Regions from separate parts of the Mycolicibacterium neworleansense genome, predicted to be linked through region 1. Evidence: predicted binding sites of a transcription regulator. Region 1 holds the regulator's gene; the other holds the start of a gene.
What was found. Region 1 encodes LexA, which represses DNA repair genes until DNA is damaged. Its sites were predicted from a motif close to CGAACANNTGTTCG; they were not measured.
Positions count from the first base shown of each region.

Region 2: a site for LexA is predicted at 5,015-5,028, ahead of BN2156_RS27130 (HNH endonuclease signature motif containing protein). Genes of this name have one in related genera too.

Region 1 covers NZ_CWKH01000001.1:1,860,483-1,867,086, reverse strand. Annotated here, with positions in the region: gene BN2156_RS08735 (LGFP repeat-containing protein) at 1-1,784, shown strand, start outside; gene lexA (transcriptional repressor LexA) at 1,830-2,552, opposite strand; gene BN2156_RS08725 (LysM peptidoglycan-binding domain-containing protein) at 2,834-3,253, shown strand; gene nrdR (transcriptional regulator NrdR) at 3,418-3,873, shown strand; gene BN2156_RS08715 (PhzF family protein) at 3,886-4,572, opposite strand; gene BN2156_RS08710 (alpha/beta fold hydrolase) at 4,642-5,664, opposite strand; gene BN2156_RS08705 (proteasome assembly chaperone family protein) at 5,701-6,604, opposite strand, start outside.
Region 2 covers NZ_CWKH01000003.1:533,072-539,675, forward strand. Annotated here, with positions in the region: gene BN2156_RS27110 (ATP-binding protein) at 1-1,029, shown strand, start outside; gene BN2156_RS27115 (acyl-CoA dehydrogenase family protein) at 1,026-2,183, shown strand; gene BN2156_RS27120 (enoyl-CoA hydratase family protein) at 2,183-2,950, shown strand; gene BN2156_RS27125 (ester cyclase) at 3,161-3,604, shown strand; gene BN2156_RS27130 (HNH endonuclease signature motif containing protein) at 3,679-5,010, opposite strand; gene BN2156_RS27135 (PE-PPE domain-containing protein) at 5,228-6,604, shown strand, end outside.

The DNA of each region.
Region 1 (6,604 bases):
TCACCGGCGGTGAGATTTCCTGGAACCGCAAGACCAAGGCGTTCACCACGGTGCCGCCGGAACTGGCCGATCAGCTCGCCGGTCTGGACGTCCCTTCGGACCCGGCCGCGGCGATCGCCGCGGCTCGCCGCGCGGCGGGCGGGCCGATGGGCCCGCTGGGCGCCAAGGACGGTGACCAATATCCGATCGGCAACGACGGGCTGGGCCAGAACTACGCCGGCGGCAAGATCTTCTACAGTCCGGCCACCGGGGCCAACGCCGTCACCGGTCAACTGCTGGAGAAGTACGAAAGCGTCGGCGGCCCCGAAGGCGATCTGGGTTTCCCGACCGCCAGCGAGTCCGAGGGCGGCCTCGGACCCAACAGCCGGATCAGCACCTTCGCCGCGGCCGACGAACCCGTCATCTTCTGGACCCCCGACTACGGCGCAGTGATCGTCCGAGGCGCGATGAAGGCGGCCTGGGACAAGCTGGGCGGGGCCAAGGGTGCACTGGGCGCCCCGATGGCCGACCAGACCGAAGACGGTTCGGTGATCAGTCAGCGGTTCAGCGGGGGAGCGATCTCCTGGGATCGCGAGGCCAACAAGTTCACCACCGAACCCTCCAAGCTCGCCTCCGAGTTGAGCGGCCTGCAGATTCCGGGTCTCGGACAGCCGCATGCCGGCGGTCCGCAACCCTCGACCGGTGACACCAAGAAGCCGTTCACCTGGCACTGGAGCTGGTGGTGGCTGATCGCGGTGGTCCCGGTGCTGCTGCTGGCAGGTCTGATCGTCGGGGCCGCGCTGTGGCACCGCCGCCGGGCCGGTGGTGATGACGATTTCGACCGCGATCCGTTCGACGATGACTACGACGACGGCGGGCCCGGGGACTCACGCTATGACGACAGCCGCTACGACGAGGCGCGCTACGAATCGCGCGGGTACGACCGCGACGAATTCGAAGATGAGGGCGGCGGCGAGGCGGTGGGCGGCTACCGGCCGGGTGGCGCTTACGGTGCCGGTGAAGCCACGACGGCGCGATTCGCCGGACCGGCCGACGAGTCCGGGGCTGCGGCGTCCCCGTACGACGGTCCCACCGACATCGCCATGCCGGTCAGTCAGTGGGCCGCTCCACAGGGTTCGGCCGGCGGGTACCGATCGCCGGGTGAGGACGATGAGCCGCCCGAGGATTCCCCGCGCCTGGCCGGCCCGGCGCCGGACCGCGGCTTCGACGGCTACGAAGACGACGGCTATCAAGACGATGACGACTTCGAGGACGACGACTTCGAAGAGGATGACTTCGATGACGAGGACTTCGACGACGAGGACCTCGACACCCCCATCGACGCGGACTTCGAGGAGGTCGCCGAGGGCGACGACGCCGATGTCGAGATCGAAGCGGAGCTCGCGGATGAGGACCTGGCCGACACCGGGGCGCTCGTCAGTCCGCCGGGCGGCGTGAGCGGGGCGTCAGCTTTCGCGGCGCTGGGCGGCTTTGCCGCGCCGAACGATCAGGACAATGTCGACACCGCTCCGACCCGCGTCATCACCGAGGCCGAGGCGTACAGCAGCGAGACGCACAGCGGGCGTCACGCGGCCATCGAACTCGAGGAGATCCCCAGCGCCACGGCAATCCACCTACCGCTGGAAGACCCGAACCGCGCGCCGGAGGGCTACCCGATCAAGGCAGACACGAAGTCCGGCCGGTACTGGGCACCCGACAGCAGTGAGTACGACGACGCGGTGGCCGAGATCTGGTTCGCCAGTGAGGAATTCGCTCGTACCAACGGTTTCGTCCGAACGGACTGAAGTCTTGTCCCGGCCGCCGTCCGCGGCCGGGACGATCCCGGCCGGTCAGATCTTGCGGATCACGGTGACGACCTTGCCGAGCACCGCGGCGTCGTTACCGGGGATCGGGTCGTACGCCGGATTGTGGGGCATGAGCCAGACCTGACCGCGCGTCCGCTTGAACGTCTTGACGGTGGCCTCGCCGTCGATCATGGCTGCCACGATGTCCCCGTTGTCGGCCACGCTCTGCTGGCGCACCACCACCCAGTCGCCGTCGCAGATGGCGGCGTCGACCATCGAGTCCCCGACGACCTTGAGCAGGAACAGCGAGCCCTCGCCGACCAGTTCGCGGGGCAGCGGGAAGACATCCTCGACGGCCTGCTCGGCCAGGATCGGACCGCCCGCCGCGATCCGGCCGAGCACCGGGACGAAGGTCGGTTCGGGCAGCGCATCGGAGCCGGCCACGTCGGTGGAGACCACGGCGGCGGCCGCCGGATCGTCGGCGGCCCGCACGTCGACCGCGCGCGGCCGGTTGGGGTCGCGTCGTAGATAGCCCTTGCGTTCCAGGGTGCGCAACTGGTGGGCGACCGACGAAGTCGAGGTCAAGCCGACCGCGTCGCCGATCTCTCGGATGCTGGGCGGGTAACCGCGACTGTTCACCGACGCGCGGATCACGTCCAGAATCGTCCGTTGCCGGTCGGTGAGGCCGCCCTCGGCCCGGCGTGGGCCCGTGTCGTCCGATCCGGCCGGGTTGTCGGTGCTGCCGTCCCTGCTGCGGTCGTCGCTCATGTGGCCGAATGTAGTCGCTGCTTGAACATTAATCAAACATGTGTTCGACGCGTGTCGTGGGCTTGTCCGCTGGTGGAGGCCCTGTGGGTCCCGGGCCGGGGTCCGCGCGGGCTTCGCCCGGCCGTACTTGTCGGTGCCCTGTTCTATCGTTTGGCAACAGTTCGATCACATGTTCTATCCATCGAACACTTGAGCGACTATGTTCGAACACAGGAGCGAATCCGTCCCACCGAAAGGCAGTCAGATGGCGATCATCGATATCCCCGCCGAAAGCCGTTCCCGTGCTGTCCGGGTCCCCGTCACGCCGAACTCGCCGCCGCGCGCCGCCCGCGCCCGGCCGGCCCGGCGGTGGTTCGGTCCACTACCGCGGAACCGGCGTGCTGATGTCGCGGGCATCGCACCGCAGCCGGCCCATCACGCCGCTGACAACGGTCTTGCTGGCGCTGGTCGCGGCCGGCATCACCGTGTGGCTGGGGTTGGTTGCCCAGTTCGGCGGCGTGCTGGGCGCCGACGCACAGACGCCGAGCCCGACCGAACTTGCGGTGGTTCAGGTGAAGTCAGGGGAGACGCTGCAGCAGGTGGCCCGGCGGGTCGCCCCGGACGCCCCGGTGGCGCGGGTCGTCGAGCAGATCCGTGATCTCAACCAGCTCGATTCCGCGGCAGTCGATGCCGGGCAGACGTTGCTCGCGCCGGTTGGCTGAGCAGCGCGATGTCCGCTGAATCGTCCTGGCAGTCAGCCACACTGGCCGGCGTCGGCATGAGCACCTACACCCCACTGGACCCGGCGGTGAGTCTGCCGCGGGCATCGCGGGTACGCTCAAGGGCGCTCGAACTAGTTGTCCGACGGCATGACGAAGGAGCGGTAATGCATTGTCCGTTCTGCCGTCATCCTGATTCGCGTGTGGTCGATTCCCGAGAGACCGATGAGGGTCAGGCCATCCGGCGCCGGCGGTCCTGCCCTGAGTGCGGTCGGCGGTTCACCACCGTTGAGACGGCCGTGCTGGCCGTGGTGAAGCGCAGCGGGGTGACCGAGCCGTTCAGTCGCGAGAAGGTCATCCGCGGGGTGCGCCGGTCCTGTCAGGGCCGTCAGGTCGACGACGATGCCCTCAACGTGCTGGCGCAGAAGGTCGAGGACGCGGTCCGCGGCCTGGGCACACCGGAGATCCCCAGCCACGAGGTCGGCCTGGCGATTCTCGGTCCCCTGCGTGAACTGGACGAGGTGGCCTACCTGAGGTTCGCCTCGGTGTACCGGTCGTTTTCCTCGGCCGAAGACTTCGAGCGTGAGATCGAGGCGCTGCGGGCCCACCGCGCCGAGGCGTAGTCCGGTCCCTCCTCAGTCCAACTGGGAAGTGCCGTCGTTGACGACGCGGCCGGCCAGGCGAACCCAGCCCTCAGGACTCCAGCGGGTCTCGATCACCGATCCCTTTCCCTGGACGATCGTCAGGTCCCGGCTGAGATAGTCGGTCATCCGAACCGCAGCCGCCCCGGTGGCCTCGTCCTCGGGGATGCCCAGATGCGGTGCGAACGACCGGGATCGCACCGTGCCCTTCTCCTTGTCGATCCAGGCCCACAGATAGTTCTCCTCGGCCTCGTCGAAATCGTCGGGGTCGGCGGCGAGCAGTTCGTCGACCGAGGCCAGGTCGTAGATGGCGAACTCCGGCGCCCACTCCGAGCGGGCATTCACGACGGCACGATCGCCGTCATAGTCGACCTGGAGGATGCCCGCAGGCACCCGCAGGGTGTGGACCGGAAACCCGATTTCGCGCAGCCACCACGACGCGCCGACGGTCGGATGCCCGGCGAACGGCAACTCGGCGACCGGGGTGAAGATGTGGGCACTGGCCGAATTACCGCCGGGCTGCGGCAGATCGATGAATACGGTTTCGCTGTAACCCAATTCGGTGGCGATCCGCTGCCGGTCGCCGGGGGCGACGGTGCTGTTGTCGATGACCCCGAGCGGATTGCCGTACCTGCCCTCGGAGTCGGTGAACACACGCAACACGGTGACGTCGATGGCCATAAACCGATGCTACGTCGCATGCCGTGGCCGCTCGGGCGGACTGCCCGGGCAGCCGTGCGGGCCAGAGGATCAGGTGGCGCTGCGCTCGTCGGCGTCCATCGCGTCGAGCACCGCGATCTGGGTGTCGAACGGCCCGCTCATCGCCGATTCGGTCCGTCCGCTGCGCAGCAGGCTGCGGAGCCGATCCTGGTCATAGACCGATGGTTCGGTGGTGTCGATGAAGCGTTCGACCACCTCGACGAAGCGGTCGGGATCGTCGTGGAACGGAAAATGCCCGGATCCGGAGAAGATCTCCAATTGGGAACCGGGCATTGCCGAATGTGCCATCCGGGCGTGGCTGACGGGGATCACCGAGTCGGAGTCGCCCCAGATCAGCTGCACGGGAACGGATTCGGTCAGATAACAGCGGTCCAGCATGGTGACGACCTGGCCACGCCAGTCCACAACGGCGCGCAGGGTCCGGGCGAAGGCCGACGATGCCGTCGGCTCCGGAAGATCCGCCAGGATGCGCAACATGTCCGGAATGTCGTGCCCGAGGCCGGTTGAGCCCAACACCGCGCCCGCGGCCCGGCCGGCCAGCTGCAACGCCGGCAGCACCAAGGGCAGCCGCAGCAGGGCCAGCGCCTCACTGCCCATCGGGAGTGAGGCCACCCGCAACGCCATGTTGACGTCCTTGGTGACCCCACCGGCGCCGACCAGGATGAGGCGGTCCACCAACTGCGGGAACTGGTAGGCGAATTGCATGGCCACACCGCCGCCCAGCGAATGCCCGACCACGGTCACCCGGTCGATGTCGAGGACGCTGAGCAGGTCGCGCATGCCGTTGGCATAGGCCGCCACCGAATAGTCCGCGCGCGGCTTGTCGGAGCTGCCATGGCCGAGCAGATCCGGGGCGATCACGGTGAACCGCTGCGCCAGCGCCGATTGCACGGTGTGCCAGGTGGTGGAGTTGTCACCGATGCCGTGAATCAGCAGGATCGCCGGGCCGGATCCGGCCACCCGAAAGGCCCGCCGGTATCCGTGGATCGTGCGGTATTCGAGCGTCGGGGTGAGCTCGCGAACGGTCCGCAGGTGGGGTTTGCGCTCGGTCATGCTGGTCAACCTCGCTCTCGGCCCGGCATCGGGCTCCTAGGAGTGGTTGTCGCCGTTCGGGAATCCGTCGCCGAAGCCGTCACGTCCGTCTTTGTACTTGTCGTCCTTGTACTTGTCACCGGCCTGCTGGGCGAGGAACCGTTCGAACTCGGCACCCAACTCGTCACCGCTGGGCAGTTCCTCGTCACGCGCCAGCAGGGACCGATTCTCCTGTGCGGCAACGAACGCATCGTACTGGCGCTCCAACCCGGTGACCACTTGGGCGACCTCGGCGCTGGCTTCTACCTGCTCGTTGATCTTGCTGTAGACCTCGGCGCCGGCCTCGGACAGTTTCTCCAGTGGCAGTTGTAGCGAACCTGTCCGGGCCACCTCGGCGAGCAGCGCCTCGGCGGCAGGCGGATAGGCGGTCTGGGCCAGGTAGTGCGGCACGTGCACGGTGTAGCCCACCACCTCATGGCCGTGCTGGGCCATCCGGAACTCGAGCAGGTTGGACACGCTGGCCGGCACCTGGACCTCGCCGACCCACGGCGTGTGGTCGGCGATCAGTTCCTTGTCGTTGGCGTGCGCGGTGAGCATGACCGGGCGGGTGTGCGGCACCGCCATCGGGATGGTGCCGAGCCCGATCACCCGGCGCACCCCGAGCTGCTCGGACAGCAGCCGCACCGCGGTGATGAAACGTTCCCACCTCAGGTCCGGCTCCAGGCCGGCGAGCAGCAGAAACGGCGTACCGACCCCGTCGTGCAGGGCGTACAGGTTCAGCTCGGGTTCCTCGTAGCTGGTGAAATGGTCGGTCTTGAACGTCATCAGCGGCCGCCGCGACCGGTAGTCGAGCAGCTCGTCGATGGCGAACGATGCCACCAGTTCGGTGTCGAGCGTGTCCTTGAGGTGCTCGGCGGCCAGCCGGATCGCGTGGCCGGCATCGGAGAACCCCTCCAGGGCA
Region 2 (6,604 bases), on a different contig from region 1:
CTGGTCGCCGACGGCGTCCGGCTCGATGCGCGGCCGCCGGCCGCACGCGGTTCGGCCATCGAAGCCCGGCTCTACGCCGAGGATCCGGCCAAGGGCTGGCAGCCGCAGGCCGGCGCGGTGCACCGTTTCGACGTTCCGGGACGGGTCCGCGTCGACACCGGCATCGAGGACGGCTCGGTGGTGTCGATCTTCTACGACCCGATGCTGGCCAAGGTGATCTCCTACGCGCCCACGCGCCGCCAGGCCGCAACAGTGCTGGCCGATGCGCTGGCGCGCACCCGGATTCACGGGTTGCGCACCAACCGCGATCTGCTGGTGAATGTGCTGCGGCATCCGGCGTTCCTGGACGGCGCGACCGACACGGCGTTCTTCGACACTCACGGGCTCGATACCCTGGCCGCACCGCTGGCCGGCACGGACGCGGTGACGCTCTCGGCGATCGCGGCCGCACTGGCCGATGCCGCGCATAACCGCAGCACCGCACGGGTTTTCGGTGCCGCTCCCAGCGGCTGGCGCAATCTGACCTCGGGTTACCAGACACGGATGTACCGCAACGCCGCGGGCGACGACGTGCCGGTGCGTTACCGCTTCACTCGCACCGGGGTCGAATTACCCGATGACGAGGGCGTTTCGCTGGTGTCGGCCGTACCGGATCGCGTCGTGCTCACGATCAACGGCGTGGATCGTGCGTTCGAGGTGGCGCGCTACGGCGACGAGGTGTTCGTCGACTCCCCGCTCGGCCCGGTAGCGCTCACTGCGTTGCCCCGCTTCTCCGATCCGGACGACGCGGTGGCACATGGCTCGCTCCTGGCGCCCATGCCCGGATCGGTGGTGCGCGTCGGTGCTGCCGCCGGCGATACCGTCACCGCCGGACAGCCGCTGATCTGGCTGGAAGCCATGAAGATGGAGCACACCATCGCCGCACCCGAGGACGGGGTGCTGGCTGAACTCAATGTCGCTGCCGGCCAGCAGGTCGAGGTCGGCGCCGTACTCGCCCGTGTAGAGACCCCTGAAGGAGAACAACCATGAGCTTCATCGAAACCGACGAACAGAAAGCCCTGCGCCAGGCGGTAGCCGCGATGGCCGCCAACTACGGCCAGGACTACTACCTGGAGAAGGCCCGCTCCGGCCAGCACACCACCGAATTGTGGAACGAGGCAGGCAAACTCGGTTTCATCGGGGTGAACCTGCCCGAGGAGTACGGTGGCGGCGGCGCCGGCATGTATGAGCTCTCTATGGTGATGGAAGAGATGTCGGCAGCCGGCTCGGCACTGTTGATGATGGTGGTCTCCCCCGCGATCAACGGCACCATCATCTCCAAGTTCGGCACCGACGAACAGAAGAAGCGCTGGATCCCCGGCATCGCCGACGGGTCGATCACCATGGCCTTCGCGATCACCGAGCCGGACGCGGGGTCCAACAGCCACCGCATCACCACCACGGCGCGCCGTGACGGCAGCGACTGGATCCTCAAGGGCCAGAAGACGTTCATCTCCGGTATCGATCAGGCCCAGGCCGTGCTGGTCGTCGGCCGCACCGAGGACCACAAGACCGGGAACCTCAAGCCCGCGTTGTTCGTCGTCCCGACCGACACCCCGGGCCTGAACTGGACCAAGATCGAGATGGAGATCATCAGTCCGGAGAGCCAGTTCCAGGTGTTCCTCGACGACGTGCGGCTGCCCGCCGATGCGCTGGTCGGTTCGGAAGATGCCGCGATCGCCCAGCTGTTCGCCGGGCTGAACCCCGAACGCATCATGGGTGCGGCCAGTGCGGTGGGTGTGGGCCGGTTCGCCATCAACAAGGCCGTCGACTATGTGAAGACCCGCCAGGTCTGGAAGGTCCCGATCGGCTCGCACCAGGGTCTGTCACATCCGCTGGCGCAGAACCACATCGAGGTGGAGCTGGCGAAGCTGATGATGCAGAAGGCCGCGACGCTATACGACGCCGGCGACGACTTCGGCGCGGCCGAGGCGGCCAACATGGCCAAGTACGCCGCGGGTGAGGCGTCAGTACGGGCGGTCGATCAGGCCGTCCAGTCCCTCGGCGGCAATGGCCTGACCAAGGAGTACGGCATCGCCGCCGCGGTCACGGCGTCAAAGCTGGCTCGGATCGCGCCGGTGAGCCGGGAGATGATCCTGAACTTCGTCGCACAGACCTCGCTCGGCCTGCCCCGGTCCTACTGATGAGCACGCTCGTCCACTACCGGGTCCACGGCGCCGTTGCGCGCCTGACGCTGGATTCCCCGCACAACCGCAATGCGCTGTCGACGGCCCTGGTGGAGCAGTTGCACCAGGGCCTGGCCGATGCCGCCGACGAACCCGGCGTGCGGGTCGTGGTCCTCGATCACACCGGTGGAACCTTCTGCGCGGGAGCCGATCTGAGCGAGGCCGCCGGGCAGGATCCCGGTGACATCGCGGTGGACCGGGCCCGCGAGATGACCCGGACGCTTCGGGCCATCCTCGAATTGCCGGTCCCGGTGATCGGCGCGATCGACGGGCATGTGCGGGCCGGAGGGATGGGACTGGTCGGCGCGTGCGATCTCGTCGTGGCCGGTCCGCAGAGCACGTTCGCGCTGACCGAGGCCCGCATCGGCGTTGCGCCGTCCATCATCTCACTGACGCTGTTGCCGAAGATGGCGCCGCGCGCCGCGGGACGCTACTTCGTCACCGGTGAGAAGTTCGGTGCCGCGGAGGCGGCCGACATCGGGCTGATCACGATGGCCGCCGACGATGTCGCCGGCGCGGTGGACACGCTGGCCAGTGAGATCGCGAAGGGGTCACCGCAAGGCCTGGCAACGTCGAAGGCGCTGACGACCGCGTCGATCCTGCGTGGGTTCGACGCACTGGCAGAGGATCTCACCCGGCAGTCGGCACAGCTGTTCGTCTCCGACGAGGCCCGCGAAGGCATGATGGCGTTCCTGCAGAAGCGACCGCCCAACTGGGTGGGCTGAGTCGGTCGAGCCGGCGGGTTTTTGCGATAGCCATCGCAGCCATCGGCAAATCATATTCAGACTGAGGACATCACGCCTGGTCACACCGCTGACGGTTGTTGCCAGCGGCAGCAGCCACCTGGCTGTACCTGTCGCAAGGCGCGCCGCGGGCATACGTTTCTTGTGCGGACGTCCTCTGCCGTGCGGTTACCCCCGGAAAGGCCAGGAACCATGGCCGATGATCAGAACAAGGCGATTTCCCGACGGATATGGGAGATCTTCGCCTCCGGCGACCTGGGTGAACTCGACAATCTCGTCGCTCCCGGTGCCGCTTTCCACGACACTCAAGATCCGTTCGGGGACCAGCGAGGTCCCGAACACATGAGAAGCCTGATGGGCATGTACCGGAAGTCATTCACAAACATGCGTTTCGACATCAAGGCGCAGCTCGCCGAAGGCGACTTCGTATGCACGATGATCGAGGCGCAGGGCGACAACACCGGTGAGATCATGGGCCAGCCGGCCACTGGCAAACACAGCCGTATTAACTTGATCGATATCGACCGGATCGAAGACGGCAAGGTCGCTGAAAGCTGGGTCACCTGGGACACCCTGGGCATGCTGCAGCAACTCGGCCTGATCCCGGCGGGAGCACAACAGACGACGCCCGCCTGAGATACGTGCCGGAGGGGTCCAGGGCCGGCCGCGGCCCTGGACCCGTGCATTCCGCATCATGTCCATGCGCAGCATCAGCCGGCCGCACTCCCGGTGAGGAGGATCGGCGGCGGAATCCATTCGGTACGACCATCTTTACCGGTTCGGGTCCGCCACCCCTTGCTGGTCAGCAGCCGATGACAGGGCGGACACGCCAACGTGAGTTCGTCGATGTCGGTCCGCCCGCCGTCCGCCCAATCCCTATCGCGATGATGCACCTGACTCCAGTACGCGGGGGCAGTGCATCCCGGCCGGCTGCACCCGCCTTCCATTGCGAAGAGCGCGAGGCGTTGCCCCGTTGAGGCAATTCGCTTGGTACGACCCAGATACAACGGCACCTGCGTGTGCGAATCGTAGATGCACAGATAGTGATACGCGTGGCTGGCCAGCCGGAGCACATCCGCCATCGGCAGGAGACTCCCACCTCCGGTGACTGCCCAGCCCTCACCCGAGGTGATCTGGTCGAGCGTCGTCGTGACCACCACGGTCACGGGCAGTCCCCGGTGTTGGCCCAACTTTCCCGAGCCCAGGATCTCGCGGCCCGCCGCCTTGAACGCGTCGTGATTACGCTGCGCCTTGGTACGCAGATCGCGTTTCACCGTCTCATCATCGGGTTCGGCATCGACACAAAGAGTTTCGTCGTCGGGATTGCACATGCCCGGCGCCGCCATCTTGGCGTTGACCGCGTCCCAGATGGCGCGGCACTCCGCATCGATGTGTCCCCGCACCTCGGTCAACCCGCTGCTGTCCTGTTTCCCGAACACGAGGCCGCGGTTCCGTGCCGCAACGTTCTCGTGCGGTTCGGGCCCGTCCTGGTCGATGGTCACGCGCAGCCGATCCGCGACCTGCCGTAGCTCGTCCGGAGTCAGCCGGGCGGCCGTGCGTCCGAGCAATTCCTCAGCGCTGTCCCGACTTTCGGCGCTGACCCCGGCAGGAAGTTGCTTGAAGAACTTCCGGATCACCCTCACGTGAGCGACTCCGATCTCACCGCGCGCCTGGGTAGCAGCGGTGGTGGGAAGCTTCGGGGCGAGTGGTTCGCCGTTCATGGCGCGACGGGGACCAAGAGCCACGGCATCGTCGAGCCGAGCCTGGGCCTCAGCCTTACTGATCCGCAATGAGTGCACCAATATGTCCCGCATCGAATTGCCACCCGTCGTCTGCGGGGTGATCTGGTCGGCGATCCTCACGATGATCGCGTGGTCGACCGTCACTTGGGCGCGCGCCACTCTTTCCCTGCGAGTGGCGATCCACTGCAGATCAGTGAGTGTGAGTACGTCATGGGAAACCGCGGCGATCGTCGCGGCCGCCGCCTCGTAAGCCTCGTAGGCCGCGAGCAGGTGCTGGCGGTCCAACGTCGCAGTTCCCACAACTCGAACACTAGTTCGGGATCCGTTGGATCGGCGGCGCCAATCCGCTATCTGTGGACGAAATCCACGCTGTGGATAACTCCCGACTCCCCAGGGCAAGCCGCACAGCGAGTGCACAGATAAGCAAACAAGGCAAATTTGCGACTGGGCAAATACTCGTTGCTACAGTGTGCAAGCACTTTGTCGGCCAGGTCACATATCGAAGGCGGCGCGCTTGATGTCACAGCCCACTCCTCCCCGTCTGCACAAAGCCAAGGCAGCAGCCACCGCGGCAGCGATCGTCGCGACGACGGCAGCGTTGACCGCAGGCGTCGCGTCCTCCGCGCCGGAAGCGCTGGCGGCCCACAACCGCAGTGTGCAAGCGGATGTCGAGCTGACCGCGTCATCCGATATCGGCAAGATCCCGGACATCGTCGGTCTCTACGGAGTGGGCCCGATCTTCTGGACCGCGCAGGCGCTCGGTATCACGCCCGAGAACGTGATCCAGGCCGCCGGAGGATTGACCGGCAATACAGCCTTGGCCGACACCGTCATTGGGCTGCTGAACCTGCTCGACGCGATCTCACCGATCGAGGCCGGCGTCAAGGGACCGATGCCCAGCGATGTGTACAACGCAGTCAATGGGCTGGACTACACGCTCACCGGACTCGCCAAGATGTTCGGCCTCGACCAGGTGCCCTTCATCGATCAGACCCTCGCAGCACTGGTCAAGCAGTGGCCCATCCTGAATCAGCGCCGTTCGGTCATCTTGTCCGAGAGCCTTGGCGGGCTGACCACGTCGCTGGCGTATCGCGACATGATCAATGCGGTGCAGTCCAATGACCCGGACTGGGGCAACGGCGTCACCGGTCAGTGGTTGATCTTCGTCAACAACCCCAGCCGCCCCGGCGGTGGATTGTTCGCCCTGGCAACACCTTTGACCAACCTGTTCGGCTTGAATCTCACCACTCCGGACGCGGGCAGCTATACCAATGAGGACGCCAACGGCGGCAAGATCACCAAGGTTCTCAACACCTCGATCCTCGACATCACCTGGGCGTACAACCCGCTGTCCGACGCGCCCACCACGCTGAACCCACTGGCCTGGGCCAACGCGGCCGCCGCCGGGGTGTTCCTGACTTATCTCCTGCCCGACGAGGACAACAACATCGGCAACCATGTGCTGCCGAAGTTGATCAGCGGCATCGCCGATGGCGTGAAGGTGATGATCGACCCCACCGGTGGCCAAGGCGTGCAGATGATCCCGGTCATCGGCGACTTGCTGAAACTCTTCAACGTGAACTTCCTCGACTTCCCGGGCAACGCCACGTACATCACCTACGACTCGGGCAATCTCCCGTTGCTCGAGCCGTTCCGGGTGGTTCCTCATCTGGCCAACCTTGTTCCCGGCGTTCACATCCCGACGCCGTTGACTGACAGCGTCGAAGACGCGCTGCGAAAGCTGGTCAACATGGGCTACCAGGACGTCAACCCTGACACACTGGAGCGCACGTTCAACGAGGCCGGTGAGCAGGCCTACCTGTGGCACTCTCCGCTCACCCCCACGCAGCAGCTGGCCGCCAATGAGATCGTGTTCGACGCGCTGATCGACGGC